4 regions of the Oceanihabitans sp. IOP_32 genome follow, and region 4 is predicted to be linked to each of the others. Evidence: riboswitches for the same ligand, from Rfam matches in the RefSeq annotation. Region 4 holds a riboswitch; each other region holds the start of a gene.

The links. Region 4 has a riboswitch for S-adenosylmethionine ahead of FEZ18_RS00335 (hypothetical protein). Riboswitches for the same ligand answer to the same signal wherever they lie in the genome.
Region 1: linked by a shared signal. The riboswitch ahead of FEZ18_RS09945 (O-acetylhomoserine aminocarboxypropyltransferase/cysteine synthase family protein) and the one ahead of FEZ18_RS00335 (hypothetical protein) in region 4 are both predicted to bind S-adenosylmethionine.
Region 2: linked by a shared signal. The riboswitch ahead of FEZ18_RS03795 (hypothetical protein) and the one ahead of FEZ18_RS00335 (hypothetical protein) in region 4 are both predicted to bind S-adenosylmethionine.
Region 3: linked by a shared signal. The riboswitch ahead of FEZ18_RS10000 (homocysteine S-methyltransferase family protein) and the one ahead of FEZ18_RS00335 (hypothetical protein) in region 4 are both predicted to bind S-adenosylmethionine.

The regions. Positions count from the first base shown of each region.
Region 1 covers NZ_CP040813.1:2,391,957-2,395,639, reverse strand. Annotated here, with positions in the region: gene FEZ18_RS09950 (OsmC family protein) at 1-391, opposite strand, end outside; gene FEZ18_RS09945 (O-acetylhomoserine aminocarboxypropyltransferase/cysteine synthase family protein) at 405-1,679, opposite strand; SAM riboswitch class I at 1,801-1,919, opposite strand; gene FEZ18_RS09940 (hypothetical protein) at 2,121-3,680, opposite strand.
Region 2 covers NZ_CP040813.1:904,870-908,552, forward strand. Annotated here, with positions in the region: gene FEZ18_RS03785 (phospholipase D-like domain-containing protein) at 1-1,169, opposite strand, end outside; gene FEZ18_RS03790 (hypothetical protein) at 1,173-1,559, opposite strand; gene FEZ18_RS03795 (hypothetical protein) at 1,699-2,073, opposite strand; SAM-I-IV-variant riboswitch at 2,114-2,216, opposite strand; partial or broken gene dnaE (DNA polymerase III subunit alpha) at 2,296-3,683, opposite strand, start outside.
Region 3 covers NZ_CP040813.1:2,406,926-2,410,608, reverse strand. Annotated here, with positions in the region: gene metH (methionine synthase) at 1-1,696, opposite strand, end outside; gene FEZ18_RS10000 (homocysteine S-methyltransferase family protein) at 1,712-2,725, opposite strand; SAM riboswitch class I at 2,776-2,884, opposite strand; gene cysM (cysteine synthase CysM) at 3,018-3,683, opposite strand, start outside.
Region 4 covers NZ_CP040813.1:71,082-74,764, forward strand. Annotated here, with positions in the region: gene FEZ18_RS00325 (M14 family metallopeptidase) at 1-25, shown strand, start outside; gene FEZ18_RS00330 (hypothetical protein) at 383-646, opposite strand; gene FEZ18_RS00335 (hypothetical protein) at 686-1,168, opposite strand; SAM-I-IV-variant riboswitch at 1,224-1,316, opposite strand; gene FEZ18_RS00340 (Dps family protein) at 1,483-1,950, shown strand; gene FEZ18_RS00345 (NADPH-dependent FMN reductase) at 2,633-3,184, shown strand; gene FEZ18_RS00350 (saccharopine dehydrogenase family protein) at 3,546-3,683, shown strand, end outside.

The sequences.
Region 1 (3,683 bases), 1.2 Mb from region 4:
CTTTCACTGGGCACCTTTCATTCACACGTTCTAACCACTTAGCCAATATGTCTTCAGAAGCCTCTGTTTTTGGACTTAACCTTAAGCTAATTTGTTTAAAACCAGCTCTGTCTTCATTCGACAGTGCAAATAGTTTATTTGGATTTAGATTTCCTTCAACTTCAATTTTTAAATTGTGAATTACAAACCCCATTTCTTTAGCTACTATATGCCCTACAACATTTATACAACCGGCTAAGCCTGCTAAAATATACTCCACAGGATTTGCGCCTTCATTAGTACCACCAAGGTTTTCTGGTTCATCTACCACCATTTCAAAACCCCTAGTTTTTGCTATAAATTTTGCAGGAGAAGCACTTTCTCCTGCAACTTTAAATACGACATCACTCATAATTATTAATTTTTTACAATTGTGAAAAGGCTGCTTTTAAATCGGCTTTTAAATCTTCTAAATCTTCAATTCCAACAGATAGTCTAATTAAATCTTGACTTACCCCAGCACTGTTCTGTTCTGCCTCGTCTAGCTGTTGGTGCGTGGTACTTGCTGGATGAATAATTAAAGACTTGGTGTCTCCAATATTGGCTAATAATGAAAAAAGCTTCGTATTATCTGCTATCTTTTTTGCCGCTTCAAATCCTTTTTTAGGCCCAAAGGTTACGATTCCACTCTGCCCTTTTGGTAAATACTTATCTGCCAAAGCTTTGTATTTACTACTTTCTAATCCGGGATAATTTACCCAAGCCACTTCCTCTTGTTCTTCCAACCATTTTGCCAAGGCCAAAGCGTTTTCAGAGTGTTTTTGAATACGCACTGGCAAAGTTTCTAATCCTTGAATAATATTAAAAGCATTTGTTGGACTTAAAGCTCCACCAAAATCTCTTAAACCCTCTAAAATTAATTTAAAGGTATAAGATGCCGCGCCTAAGGTTTCATGATATTTTAAGCCGTGATAACCCGCAGAAGGCTCGGTAAACTCTGGAAATTTACCATTGGCCCAATTAAATGTACCAGCATCTATAATGGCACCTCCAAGCGATGTGCCTTGTCCGCCAATATATTTTGTAAGGGAGTGAATCACAATGTTGGCACCGTGCTTAATAGGGTTTAATAAGGCCGGAGTAGCCACCGTATTATCAACAATAAAAGGAACTTCGGCTTTTTTGGCCTGAGTAGAAATAGCTTCTAAATCTAAAACGTCAAGTTTGGGATTTCCTAAAGACTCTACAAAGAAAGCACGGGTATTGTCTTTTACCGCATCAGCAAAATTCTCAGGTTTAGAAGCATCAACAAACGTGGTTGTTATGCCCAATCTTGGAAGTGTTACACTAAGTAAATTGTAGGTACCGCCATACAAACTACTAGAAGCTACAATATGGTCGCCTGCTTTTAAAAGTGTTAATAATCCTGTGGCAATAGCAGCTGTTCCCGAAGCAAAAACTACGGCGCCAATACCGCCCTCGACAGCGGCCAAACGTTCTTGTAAAATTTGATTTGTGGGATTGTTTAAACGGGTGTAAATAAAACCTAATTCTTTTAAAGAAAAAAGATTTGCGGCATGCTCTGAGTTATCAAAAACATAAGAGGTTGTTTGATAAATAGGCACTGCTCTTGTTCCTCCGTTTTTACTTACATCATGGCCAGCATGTAATGCGTTTGTTGCTAATTTGTGTGTACTCATTTTTCTAATTTTTTTTTGAGTTAATAAATAATTAAACCAAAAGTCAAAATGCACCTTTAAAAGGCATACTTAATAGAAAAATGTTAAAAAGAAATATAAAAATTACAGAAAGTAATTTTGTTGGTTATCTATCTTAAACTTCAAATGATATGAGTATTAAGTAGAATTTAGCACCTTCTTTACGTATAAAGGGTTGCTAAGGCTTCACAGGGTCTATCCCTCCACCTTTCTTGATAACATTTCAATAAGTTATTGAACTTTGTGTTTACAAATATTCAGTTAGAAAAAGTTAATATCCTAATTTTTTTTGACTTTTTTTGAAAATTAGGTTTTCCTTAAGAATTAATTACAAACGCAAACCACATTCGAAACGATACTTTGATAAGCATACCCATTCGTTTTTATCACTATTTAAAATGGCTAAGAAGATAAAAAGGAGTTCTAATTAAAAGTAGTTTTCAAAACCTGACTTTCAAACTTATTTCTAATAATCACATCTATGGGTTTGTTTTCAATCTTAGACTCCAACCAGGAAATAATATCTAGATAAAGGAATGCCCTACTTTGGTAAGGGTCGTGTTCAAACTGCTTTAATTTTTTGTGCAACTCTATAAATGCCGCTTTAACCTCTTGTGGATAAATATCGCCTAATCCTCTAAGAAACTTAATAAACTCCTTTTGTACGTCATACAAATCTTCCATTTTAATTAAAAACTTATAGGTGCTTTTTATTAACACATCTAAGTTGTAATCAAGTCCAGCTTCGTAATGCGCTACTAGATTTAATATTCTTGAAAAACTCAATAAATCTGCTCGCATTTGAAGTGATTTATTGTTGATTATTTTTTCTAAGAATACGATACACTTTTCATTTTCGCCTGCACCAAAATACATACTGGCAATCTTGTAATAAAAAACCATGACATGATGCTCGTCTATACGGTTTTTATACTTCTCTAATTGTTTTAAAACGTTATCTATTAATGGTAAACCTTGTTTAAAATCACCCTCAATAAAATGTAAATTAAACTTATTATTATTTATATATAAGAAGGCCAAGCTTTCGTTATTATCGTCTAAAGGGAACCATTTTTCTTTGGTAATTTCCTCTAAATTAAATAGTGTTTCTTTAAATTTCTTGTAATGCCTTAAGTAAAACAAGGCCTCTAACAGATAATGATTCCCTTTTAAAAAAAATACGGGATTTAAGATAATCATATCCTTGTTTTCATAAAAAAGTGCCACCCATTTAGAGGCGTATTTATAACATGCTATAAAGTCTAGGGTTAAGAAACTATACCACAAATGCGCTTTATAAAGCCACAATTTCTCCCTAAAGCCCATTTTATGTAAATCGTATTCGGGTAGTCTATCGTAAAAATATTGGGTCACGCGTTTGTGCTCAGTATCGTTTTTTACATAGCCCGTTTTTAAAAACAAACCGTACAATTCTAATGATAAATTAGACAACTTGCTGGCTAAAACATTTTGTAAACTAAGGTCTTTAGCCTGAGCAATTAACTCGTCTGCTCTAGTACTCAAGCTCCTTGTAATATATTGAGACTCTATAACTTTTTCAAGTTCTACAATCTCGTAAGCAATGTTTTTTTCTTCGTTGGTAATGGCCAAGGTTTTAGCCTTATCTAAAATTTTTAGGCTTTGCTTATAAAGGCCTTTATGATACAAGATAGTCGCAAAATCAAGCTGCTCGCGTATTTGAATCCTAATATTTTTATGCGAAGGATTTAATCTTAAACTAATAAGAATTTGTTTATATAAATGGGCTTTTAAATTAGAAAGTTGTTGTTTTTTTACAATTCCTTTTTTTAAAATAACAGATTCATCATAAACTGAAAGCTTATCAAGAATATTGAAAAGCATCAGAAACTTCGAATCTTCGTTTACACCCAATCTGCCCACATAAAGTTTAAATTGTCTTTTTTCAGACTTAGACAACGACTTTACCAATATAAATAAATTATCTTTTTGCTCTTTCATCATAGT
Region 2 (3,683 bases), 830 kb from region 4:
AATATTTCTGAAACCTTTTTAAAATCATTTTTTTCATAAGCCTCCCTTAAATTATAGAATATTTTTTCCGCCATTACTTTTTGTGCTTCAGTTACTTTATCAGGATGACACAATAAAGAAGCTTTTCTGAACATCTTTTTTAACTCTATTTGTTTATGATATCCCAAAGAATACCTTTTAGGCTTTTCCAATGCTTTATTATACGAATAAGAAAAGTCTTTATACTCTTTTTGCGCTTCTTGATAAGAGTTTTGTTTTTCAACATTTTCTTTATCTTTATCTAATTCTTTTTTAGCTAAAAATCCTTTTAACAAAAGTATTTTTTTTATAATCTTTCCAAGATCTCTATTGTACCTATCATTAAAACCAGAAATGAGTTTCTCTATATCTGTCTTCTCACTCTCTAAAGTAGCAATTTGAAACTCAAGGCCTCTTATTTCTAATTTTAATGCAGAAATATATGGGTCATGAAAAATAGTGACTTTTTTATAATTAGCAATAATCGCTTGTATTTTATATAATGCTTCTCTATAATTTTTACTATCACATAAACTTATAACTTGAGTTATTGTATCGAGACCCTTATCATTAATACTATTATGAGCCAAAAGTTTTAATTTGCTTACTTGATATTTTATATCATCGTTATCCTCTATCTTAATTGCATTTCTAATGGCTCCGAGTCTCAGAATTACTTTTGCCCAATCAATAAATATCTCTTTAATTATACCTTTAGCTTTTTGCTTAATTTTATCAAACTCCTGATTAAAATCTAAAATAAGATTGTCATCTCCTTCAATAATCGTAATACTTTCGTGGTTTGATTTTGCTTTTTTTGTCCAATTATACGAGCCAAAGATTAAAATCTTATTATCAATTATACAAAACTTATTATGCATTAAAGGTGCATACGCAAAATTATCACCTACCCAATAAAACTCTCCTCCACGTCTTTTAATTTCTGTAAATTTAATATTAGAGTTAAAATTTATGTCATTATTAGCAAGAAGCAACTCCACTTTCACACCTTCATCTAATTTTTGTAAAAGAATATCAAAGAGCTTCCCACCAGTAAACCAAGCTACTGCAATTTTAATGCTTACTTGACTCCTTTTCAGTTGAAATTCAATTTGGGTATGGATTTTTTCAAAAAAAGCTTGTGTTTTCATGTTCTAAATTATTCTTGGATTAATAGCATCGGTTTCTTCCAACATTACAATTTCATTATGAAACACCATAACAGTCCTATTCTGCTCTAAAGCTTTCAATAATTTTTTAGCTAATAACAAAACATGTTCTTTAAAATCCTTTTCACTTAAAGGAAATTTAGGATAATTAATAAACTCTAACATCACACTAGGTTCAACTTGTCCGCTCAATACAATATCACAATTAGAAATAGCAGCACTTAAATAAACATTTTTTATCTGTATTAACTGTTCCTGTTCTTGCTGCAAGGCTTTAATAACATCTTGCTTGGTAAGCAAATTTTGGGTGTAGCCTTTTTGTAAACCAATTACAAAACTTGCTGTAAACTTTTGTGATATTGTACTTGTCATGATTTTTAATTTTTACTCTATTCCTACATTTCAATTCAATGCTTTAACAAAGCCTCAAGTAAAATGGTATCTAAATCAGTTTTAAACTTGAATAAATAAGCTTTCACCTATTTTTATTTGTAAGACATTAATATCAATTTTAATTTTCTAGCCAATATTTAAGTGAATTTAAATGTCTTTTTATCATAATCAAATTACGGTTATCTGTTTTTTTTAAATATTCCTCTCCTATTCCTTTAATTTTTTTATCATCAGGATATTCTGTAATAATCTCATATAAATTTGCTATTACTTTCCTGTCTATTTCCTGTTCTAATTGTTCCACAGATTTATTTTTGACTTGAATGTTCATAGCATCCATGCATTTCATAACTGTTTTATAATCAGAATCTTCATTTAAAGTTATATTGTCTCTGATTGTTATTCTATGGGATTTTAAGTTTTGAGTTTTTACTACTGAAAAGTTTTTCTTTGACTTTAATTTAAATTGACTAAATAACTTTTTTAAATACATAATTATTATTTTAAAGTTACATCAATAAACTAAGAAGGGAAGTTGCTCTTTATTTTGACAGACTGTCCACATCTTTTGACCACCGCGGACTCGCGTCTCGGTTGGTTTTTGAGCGTTTAAAACTCAAAATCTTGATGTATTTTAAGTAAAAATAAGAAAAAAAAGCTTAATACAAAAGTTAGAAGCTTATTGTTTTGAGATTTATGCCTACACAGGAATTAGTTAATTCAACCTAAACTTCACATCCTGCAACTCCAACTCATCCAAGAGTTCTTGACACACCCTAACTTTCTGCTTTCTACTTGGCATAGCCAACTTTATTTTTTCATTGATATCATAAATCAAAAAATTCAGCATTTGGTTTCCGGGGTGCATACTAATCAGCTCGCTTAAAGCTTTTATTTTCTGTTCGCTTAAATCTTTAATATCGACCTGTATAGATAGTTTTTTGGCATAATTCTCCATGACATCATGCAACAACTGGAAATTATTAAACTGTAATCTTGGATCGCTTTTCTTTCCAGTGTCTTTATTTACCCAGCCTTCGCGAACAAAAGTTTTTACAAACACGAAATTATTCTTCATTAAAAAATGACGAAACTTTAAATACTCTTCGCCAAAAATCCTGAATTCAAAACTATCGGTATAATCTTCAATGGTAAATAATGCCCAACCTTTACCCTGTTTACTTACACGGTGTTGCACATCGGTTACTACGCCAGCGAAAACAATTTCACGATTAACATAAGGTTCTAAAGTATTAAACATAGCCACGTTACCATTAGTAAATGTTTTTATTTCAGTTTTAAAATCGTCTAAAGGATGCCCAGAAATATAAACGCCAACCACTTCACGCTCTTTACTTAATTTTTCCATAGTGCCCCACTCCTCACATGGCGGGACTTCGGGTTCGGCAATTTGTACTTCACTAGACTCACCAAATAAACTTACCTGCGCCGAGTTTTCGTTTTCTTGGTGCTTTTGTCCGTACTTTATGGCTTTCTCTAAAAAGGTAATGCCATCGCCATCATCATGAAAATATTGCGCACGGTGTGTATTAGCCAAACCATCAAAACCACCTGCTAAGGCCAAGTTTTCAAAGGCTCTCTTATTGGCAGCACGCAAATCGATGCGTTTGGCCAAATCGAAAATAGATTTATAATGGCCATCTTTTCTATTATTTACAATAGTCATTACCGCACCATGGCCTACGCCTTTTATAGCTCCCATGCCAAAACGAACGGCGTTATCTTGATTTACCGAAAACTTATAATAACTCTCGTTAACATCTGGGCCAAGCACGTCTAATCGCATACGCTTACACTCTTCCATAAAGAAAGTAACTTGCTTAATATCGTTCATATTATTAGATAGAACGGCTGCCATATATTCTGCAGGGTAGTGTGCTTTTAAATAAGCCGTTTGGTAGGCAATCCAAGCATAACAGGTAGAGTGCGATTTATTAAAGGCGTAACTCGCAAAGGCTTCCCAATCTTTCCAAACTTTTTCTAAAATTTTGGCATCGTGTCCATTTGCACTGGCTTGTTCTATAAACTTGGGTTTCATTTTATCGAGCACGGCGATTTGCTTTTTACCCATAGCTTTACGCA
Region 3 (3,683 bases), 1.1 Mb from region 4:
TACCCCGTTTTAAGAACTTTGTTCGAAACTCATCATAATCTTTTTTTAACTTTGCAACATAGTCTTGAGAAGATTTTTTATTCAACAAATCGCCAACAACGGTTACGGCACGTGAGGCGTCGTTTACATGAACCACTGCGTTGTTGTATTGGGTGTCAATCTTAACTGCAGTATGTGCTTTTGATGTGGTTGCTCCCCCTATAAGCAAAGGTAATTCAAGATTGTTGCGTTGCATTTCTTTGGCTAAATATACCATTTCATCTAATGATGGTGTAATTAAGCCAGACAAACCAATAGCGTCTACACGTTCTCTTATTGCCGTTTCAATAATTTTTTCTGGCGGCACCATGACACCTAAATCCACAATTTCGTAATTATTACAAGCTAAAACAACGCTTACAATATTTTTACCAATATCGTGAACATCGCCTTTTACAGTGGCCATAAGTATCTTACCAACCGGTTCTTGTTTATCGGTTTTTGCTGCTTCAATAAAGGGGTTGAGATAGCCTACGGCTTTTTTCATAACCCTTGCAGATTTTACAACTTGAGGTAAAAACATTTTACCAGCTCCAAATAAATCGCCAACGACATTCATACCCGTCATTAAATGTCCTTCAATAACATCTATTGGCGAATTGGCTTCCTGTCGAGCTTGCTCAACATCTTCAACAATATAAGAATCTATACCTTTTACTAAGGCGTGAGTAATTCTGTCTTGTAAAGGGTTTTCTCGCCAAGACAAATCGGCTCCAGCTTCTTTTTTAGATCCCTTTACGGTTTCGGCAAAATCTAAAAGCCGCTCGGTAGCATCGTCTCTGCGATCTAAAATAACGTCTTCAACATGTTCTAGCAAGTCTTTTGGAATATCGTCATAAACCTCTAAAAGTGCAGGGTTAACAATACCTATATTCATGCCCGCCTGTATGGCATGATATAAAAACACAGAGTGCATGGCTTCGCGAACGCCATTATTTCCTCTAAAAGAAAACGACACATTACTCACGCCTCCACTTACACTTACATTTGGTAAGTTTTCACGTACCCAGCGTGTGGCTTCAATAAAATCTATGGCATTTCTACGATGTTCTTCCATCCCTGTGGCTACAGGAAATATATTTAAATCGAAAATAATATCTTCAGAAGGAAAACCCACTTTATCTACTAAAATATCATAAGACCGTTTGGCTATTTCTATACGGCGCTCGTAAGTATCGGCTTGCCCTACTTCATCAAAAGCCATTACAATTACTGCAGCACCATAACGTTTAATTTGCTTGGCTTCCCAAATAAAATTCGCTTCACCTTCTTTTAGAGAAATGGAATTAACAACGCATTTACCTTGCACCACTTGAAGTCCAGCTTCTATAATCTCCCATTTTGAGCTATCGATCATTATGGGCACTTTACAAATATCTGGCTCGGCTGCAATGAGGTTTAAGAACCGTATCATGGCTTCTTTGCCATCAATCAAACCATCATCAAAATTAACATCTAAAATCTGAGCACCCCCATCAACCTGATGTCGTGCAATATCTAAAGCTTCGTCATAATTCTCTTCTTTTATCAATCTTAAAAACTTACGAGACCCAGCAACATTAGTGCGCTCACCTACATTTATAAAATTGCTATTTTCGTTTAAAACCAAAGGTTCTAAACCAGACAACCGCATGTATTTAGTTTGTTTTACTTTCATCTTCACTCAACAATTTTAATGTGATGCCGAAACGCTTCCTGCATAACAACGTGGTTTATATTTTGCTGCAATATTTGTGATCACCCTTATGTGCTCTGGTGTTGTACCACAACAGCCTCCAATAATGTTAATTAGATTTTTTTGTAAATAGACCTCAATCTGCTCCCCCATTTCTTCTGGAGATTCGTCGTATTCTCCAAAGGCATTGGGTAAACCTGCATTGGGATGCGCCGATATGGCAAAGTCTGTTTTATTCACAATGGCTTCTAAATGGGGCTGTAGTAGATTAGCGCCTAAGGCACAATTAAAACCGATAGATAATAATGGAATATGGGACACCGAAATTAAAAATGCCTCGGCGGTTTGTCCTGATAGTGTTCTTCCAGAAGCATCGGTTATTGTACCACTTAGCATAATTGGAATATCGATGTTTCGAGCTTCTTTAACTTCTTCAATAGCAAATAATGCTGCTTTTGCGTTTAAGGTATCGAACACGGTTTCAACTAAAAGTATATCTACACCTCCATCCATTAAGGCTTCCACTTGTTGTTTATAGGCGACACGGAGTTCATCGAAGGTCACCGCTCTATAACCCGGATCGTTAACATCTGGAGACATACTTGCGGTTCGGTTTGTTGGTCCAATGGCACCCGCCACAAAACGTGGTTTGTGCGGTTCTTTAGCGGTGAAAACCTCGGCGACCTCTTTGGCTAATTTAGCCGATTGAAAATTGAGCTCGTACACCAAATCTTCCATTTGGTAGTCGGCCATAGCAATGGTTGTGCTTGAAAAGGTGTTGGTTTCAACAATATCTGCACCGGCTTCAAAATACTTTGCATGTATGGTTTTTATGGCCTCTGGCTGGGTAATAGATAGCAAATCGTTATTGCCTTGTAATGGGGTGGGATAATCTTTAAAGCGGTCGCCTCTAAAATCGTCTTCTGAAAATTTATAGGCCTGCAACATCGTACCCATGGCACCATCTAATACTAAAATTCTATCTTTTAAGGCTTGTTGTATTTTTGACATTTTGATTGTATATATCTGTATGTCATCAAGAAAAGCAAAGGAAAAACTTTTCGTTATCTTTCTAATATAAAAATATTAGTAGAATGTAGCACCTTCTTTAAAAATAAAGGGTTGCCAAGGCTTCGTTGGGTCTAATCCCTCAACCTTTCTTGATAACTATTAACATCAAATTAAATTTATAATACGCTTATTTACAAAACACTATAAATATAAATTGATATAAAACGTTTATGAACTAGTTGCCAAAAATAGCAACTATATTTTTGTTTTCACAATAAAAATCAAAAAATCTTTAATCGAATAAAGTAGAAGATAAATAGCGATCTCCTATATCGCAAATAATGGCCACAACTACACCTTCTTTAAGGGATTCTGCGACTTGTAGGGCGCTAAACACCGAGCCTCCACTACTCATTCCGGCAAAAACGCCTTCTTCTTTTGCTAGCCGCTGCGTCATGGCTCTAGCCTGAGTTTCATTAACCTCAATCACTCGATCCACTCTACTGCTATCAAAAAACTTAGGTACATATTCTGGTGACCATTTTCTAATGCCTGGAATACTTGACCCGTCGGCTGGCTGTGCACCAATAATTTGAATGTTCGGGTTTTTCTCTTTTAAGAATTTAGAAACTCCTGTTATGGTTCCTGTGGTGCCCATAGTTGCTACAAAATGGGTTACTTGTGCTTCGGTATCTTTCCAGATTTCTGGACCAGTGGTTTTGTAATGCGCTTTCCAATTGTCGTCATTTTCAAACTGATTTAGTAGCGTATATCCTTTCTCGTCTCTAAGTTTAAAGGCGAGGTCTCTTGAACCCTCAATCCCAATATTGGCAGGTGTTAAAATAACCTGAGCACCATAAGCACGCATGGTTTTTACGCGTTCAACCGTAGAGTTTTCTGGCATGATCAAAACCATATTCAAACCTAAAAGTTGTGCTATAAAGGCAAGCGCAATTCC
Region 4 (3,683 bases):
ATATCCCGTTTATCGATTGAATTGAAAAGTTTTGGATGAGGAGAATGGGTTTACACCCTACTTTAAACATAAAACCACTAGTGTCCGATTAAAAATATTATAATGCTGTCCATCCTTTTAAAATTAAGAACTTTGCACGTTTTTTAAAATGTCACCTTGCTTATTTGAAATAATTATTAAGATTTAAAGGAACTATTTTGTTAATTTAAAGTACTTCTGTTTATCAGTAAGTTAGAATCAAGTCTTGGTTCTTATGTCTATTAGCGAAGCGGTCTTATGTCTTTTGTCGGACATTAATGACATAAAATATAAAAACAGCAAATAAAGAAGCGCTTTATCGGAGTAACTGGTATCGTGGCATGTTTGCTTAGCTTTATATATTTTAATACCTGTTTATCCACCATTTAAAAGTGTCTTCGGTCTGAATAGATCCAGATTTTAGTTTTTTCATCATCGTAGAAATATTGTTTTGGTCCTTGATGCTTTCCTTTGTGTAAATAGGTCCTGATTCCATCGTGTTTGCCTTTTTAGAATCTGGTTTTTGGTATGCCTTATAACGAATGTCGTCCAGCCATTGTTCTAAGTCTTTTAAACCACCTTTGCGCCCACAATAACCACAACCCCATTCGTCGTGTTTAGAACTCACCCTAATATGATGGATTGTACCCGCAGGGCATCGCGCTTTTCAAGCAAAAGGGTTATCACCAGTAAGTCTTGGGTGTAACTGCCGCTCTTCTAAAAAGTTTATTAAAAGTGTTATGTTTTGCTTGGCTTGTTCAGAAATTGCTGTTTTTTCATTTAGAATAGCATCGGTTAAATCTTCAAATTCTTTTTTAGTTAATACTGGAGTATTTTGAAATTTCGGAAAACCAATATAAGGAAGATTGGTTTCTATACGGTTTCTAGGAATAAAAAAGATATTCTCTTTAAGCGCGTCATATTTTAATTTGTATTGAGCAATAATTTTTAAGTCATCCTCAAACATGGTATAAGCGAGCAGAATGTAACCATCGTCGGTAATTCTATAATAATATTTTATTTCGGCATCAAAGATAGTTTCAATAGTTTCTATAAGATAATGGAATTCATTGCGAATTGCTTGGGTGGGCCCGAAATCTAAATCGGAATTCATTTTAACACCTTCTTGAGTTGAGTAAACAGTTTTCATAATACATAATTTTTAAAGGTTATGCATCAGGAAAAAAAACGTGTTAAACAGTTTGGGAATCATTTATTTTTGACTAAACTGTCCGTATTCTAAACCACCGTGGCTTTTGTGCTCGGTTGGTACGCTAATAACGTTCCTAATACAATTACAAAAGCTAAGCTATTCTGCAACTTAAAAACAATTTAATTTTATTCGAAAACAAGTGCTAATACAACATCACCAAAATGCCAACCCCTAAAACTGATTAAAATCATTTACTATGCCCTAAAAATCTGCTATGTTTGTTCTGTAACATAAAAACAATACATATTAATATGGAAAATTTAGTAGGACTAGACCGTAAAAAGGCGGAAAAATTAGTAGTAGATTTAAATGGTTTATTGGCAGACTACGAAATCTTTTATCAAAACTTAAGAGGATTACATTGGAATATTACAGGAAAGGAATTTTTTGAACTTCACGAAAAATTTGAAGAGTTATACAAAGATGCTTTTGAAAAAATTGACGAAATCGCAGAACGCGTTTTAACGCTAGAGGGCGAACCCTTGCATACCTACACCGATTATCTTAAGGCGACCGATATTGCCGAAGAGAAAAGTGTAACCGATGGCATACAAGGTGTTGAGGTGGTTGTAAAAAACTTCCGTACGCTTATTAAAAAAGAAAGAAATATCTTGGCTCTGGCCGCCGATGCTAATGATGAAGGTACGGTAAGCTTAATGAGTGATTATATTTCTGAAACAGAAAAAACACTTTGGATGCTTAATTCCTATTTGAGATAAAATATTTTGAGCTCTCGCGTTTTGTTAATCCCTTAACAACCGGGCTCATATTCATGTCTCTCTTATTTCAGGAAGTAGATACACACTACTTCCTGAAATTTTTTGTGACAATCCCACCAGAAAACCTATGGCTTACTTCTTCCAAAAAATAAGATTTGGGTTAAATAAGCCCAACATACCCCAATAACCATAAATCCAGTTCTAAAAACGAATGCCATGGCAAGCTACACAAATGTCAAATTATCAGATTCTTAGAAGAATTAAGAGGGTTTATATTATCAGTCAAACCGTATAACTATTTTTAAATACCATAGAAATATCTTATATTTAGTAACATAATTTTTGTGAATCTGTTTTGTGCCGTAAACCTAAAAAATCTGCGATTATCTGCGACCCGAGCGACAGCGAATTGGCGAAGTAAATCTGTGGAAAATAAATAGCAGCTCAATAGTGAATTGCCCCACTGATTTTGCTGAATAAAAATAAATATTTGTTTTTCGCTATGATATAAAAAACATCAATATATCCTAAGAATTTATGGGGTTATGACACTTTACGGACAAGCACTAATAATTGAAATCATTTTGAAATTACAGATCATCCATAACTAAAACTTGATATCCAAGAAAATGTTTATATGGATGTCGCATCTTACTATTAACAAAACAATAAATATATACATATGAAAACGTACAAAATAGCAGTTATTGTAGGCAGCCTTAGAAAGGAATCTTTCAACCTAAAAACAGCCAAAGCGTTAATGCAGCTGGCGCCAGAATCGTTAGATTTAGAACTGGTAAGCATCGCAGGCCTGCCCATGTTTAATGAAGACCTAGAAGGCAATCCACCAAAGGAGTGGGAAGTACTGCGTGAAAAAATAAGGAATGTTGATGGTTTGCTCTTTCTAACGCCAGAATACAACCGCTCGGTGCCTGGAGTTTTAAAAAATGCCATTGATGTTGGCTCACGCCCCTATGGTAAAAATTCATGGGACGGTAAACCAGCTGCTGTAGTAAGTGTTTCTATTGGAAACATTAGTGGTTTTGGTGCCAATCATCATTTAAGGCAGTCGTTAACTTTTGTTAATGTACCGACCATGGCGCAACCAGAAGCTTATATTGGCGGTGCCGCTGCATTGTTTGATGATAAAGGCGAACTAAACAACGACTCTACCAAAGATTTCCTGAAAAATTTTATGTTAGCCTTCGAAAAATGGGTGCATACCAATGCATAAGTTCACCCTAAAGGTGTTTTTTAAGCAGAGACAAGTGGCAAATTCATTTTAAATCGCATTTTTAGTGTTAGTTGGTTTAAAAAATTGTGGCGAGGTGCTTGACGTGGTGGCTTTTTAAGAAGGCAGCACATGCTACTTGCATTCTCAAAATAACATAAACGCAAGACCTCGCTTTTACAAGGTTTCAATAAGTCTTATTTTGATGACTGTCTAACGTATTTGTAAGCTAGTGAGCGTTTACTCTAAACTAAATAAATACAAAAAATCACCATACTCTTATGCTTTTATAAACACGTTTTTTTGGTTTTATAAAACCGAAAAATATTCTTAAATTGAAACCTACTTACAAGACCAAAACACCATGAAAAAACATTATAATATTATTATCGCTGGGGCTGGCGGTATTGCAGAAGCTGCTGGATTACTTTTGGCAGAATGGAGCAGCGTAACCCCTACTATTTTTATTGGCGATCGCGACGTTTCAAAAGCTGAAAAAGTG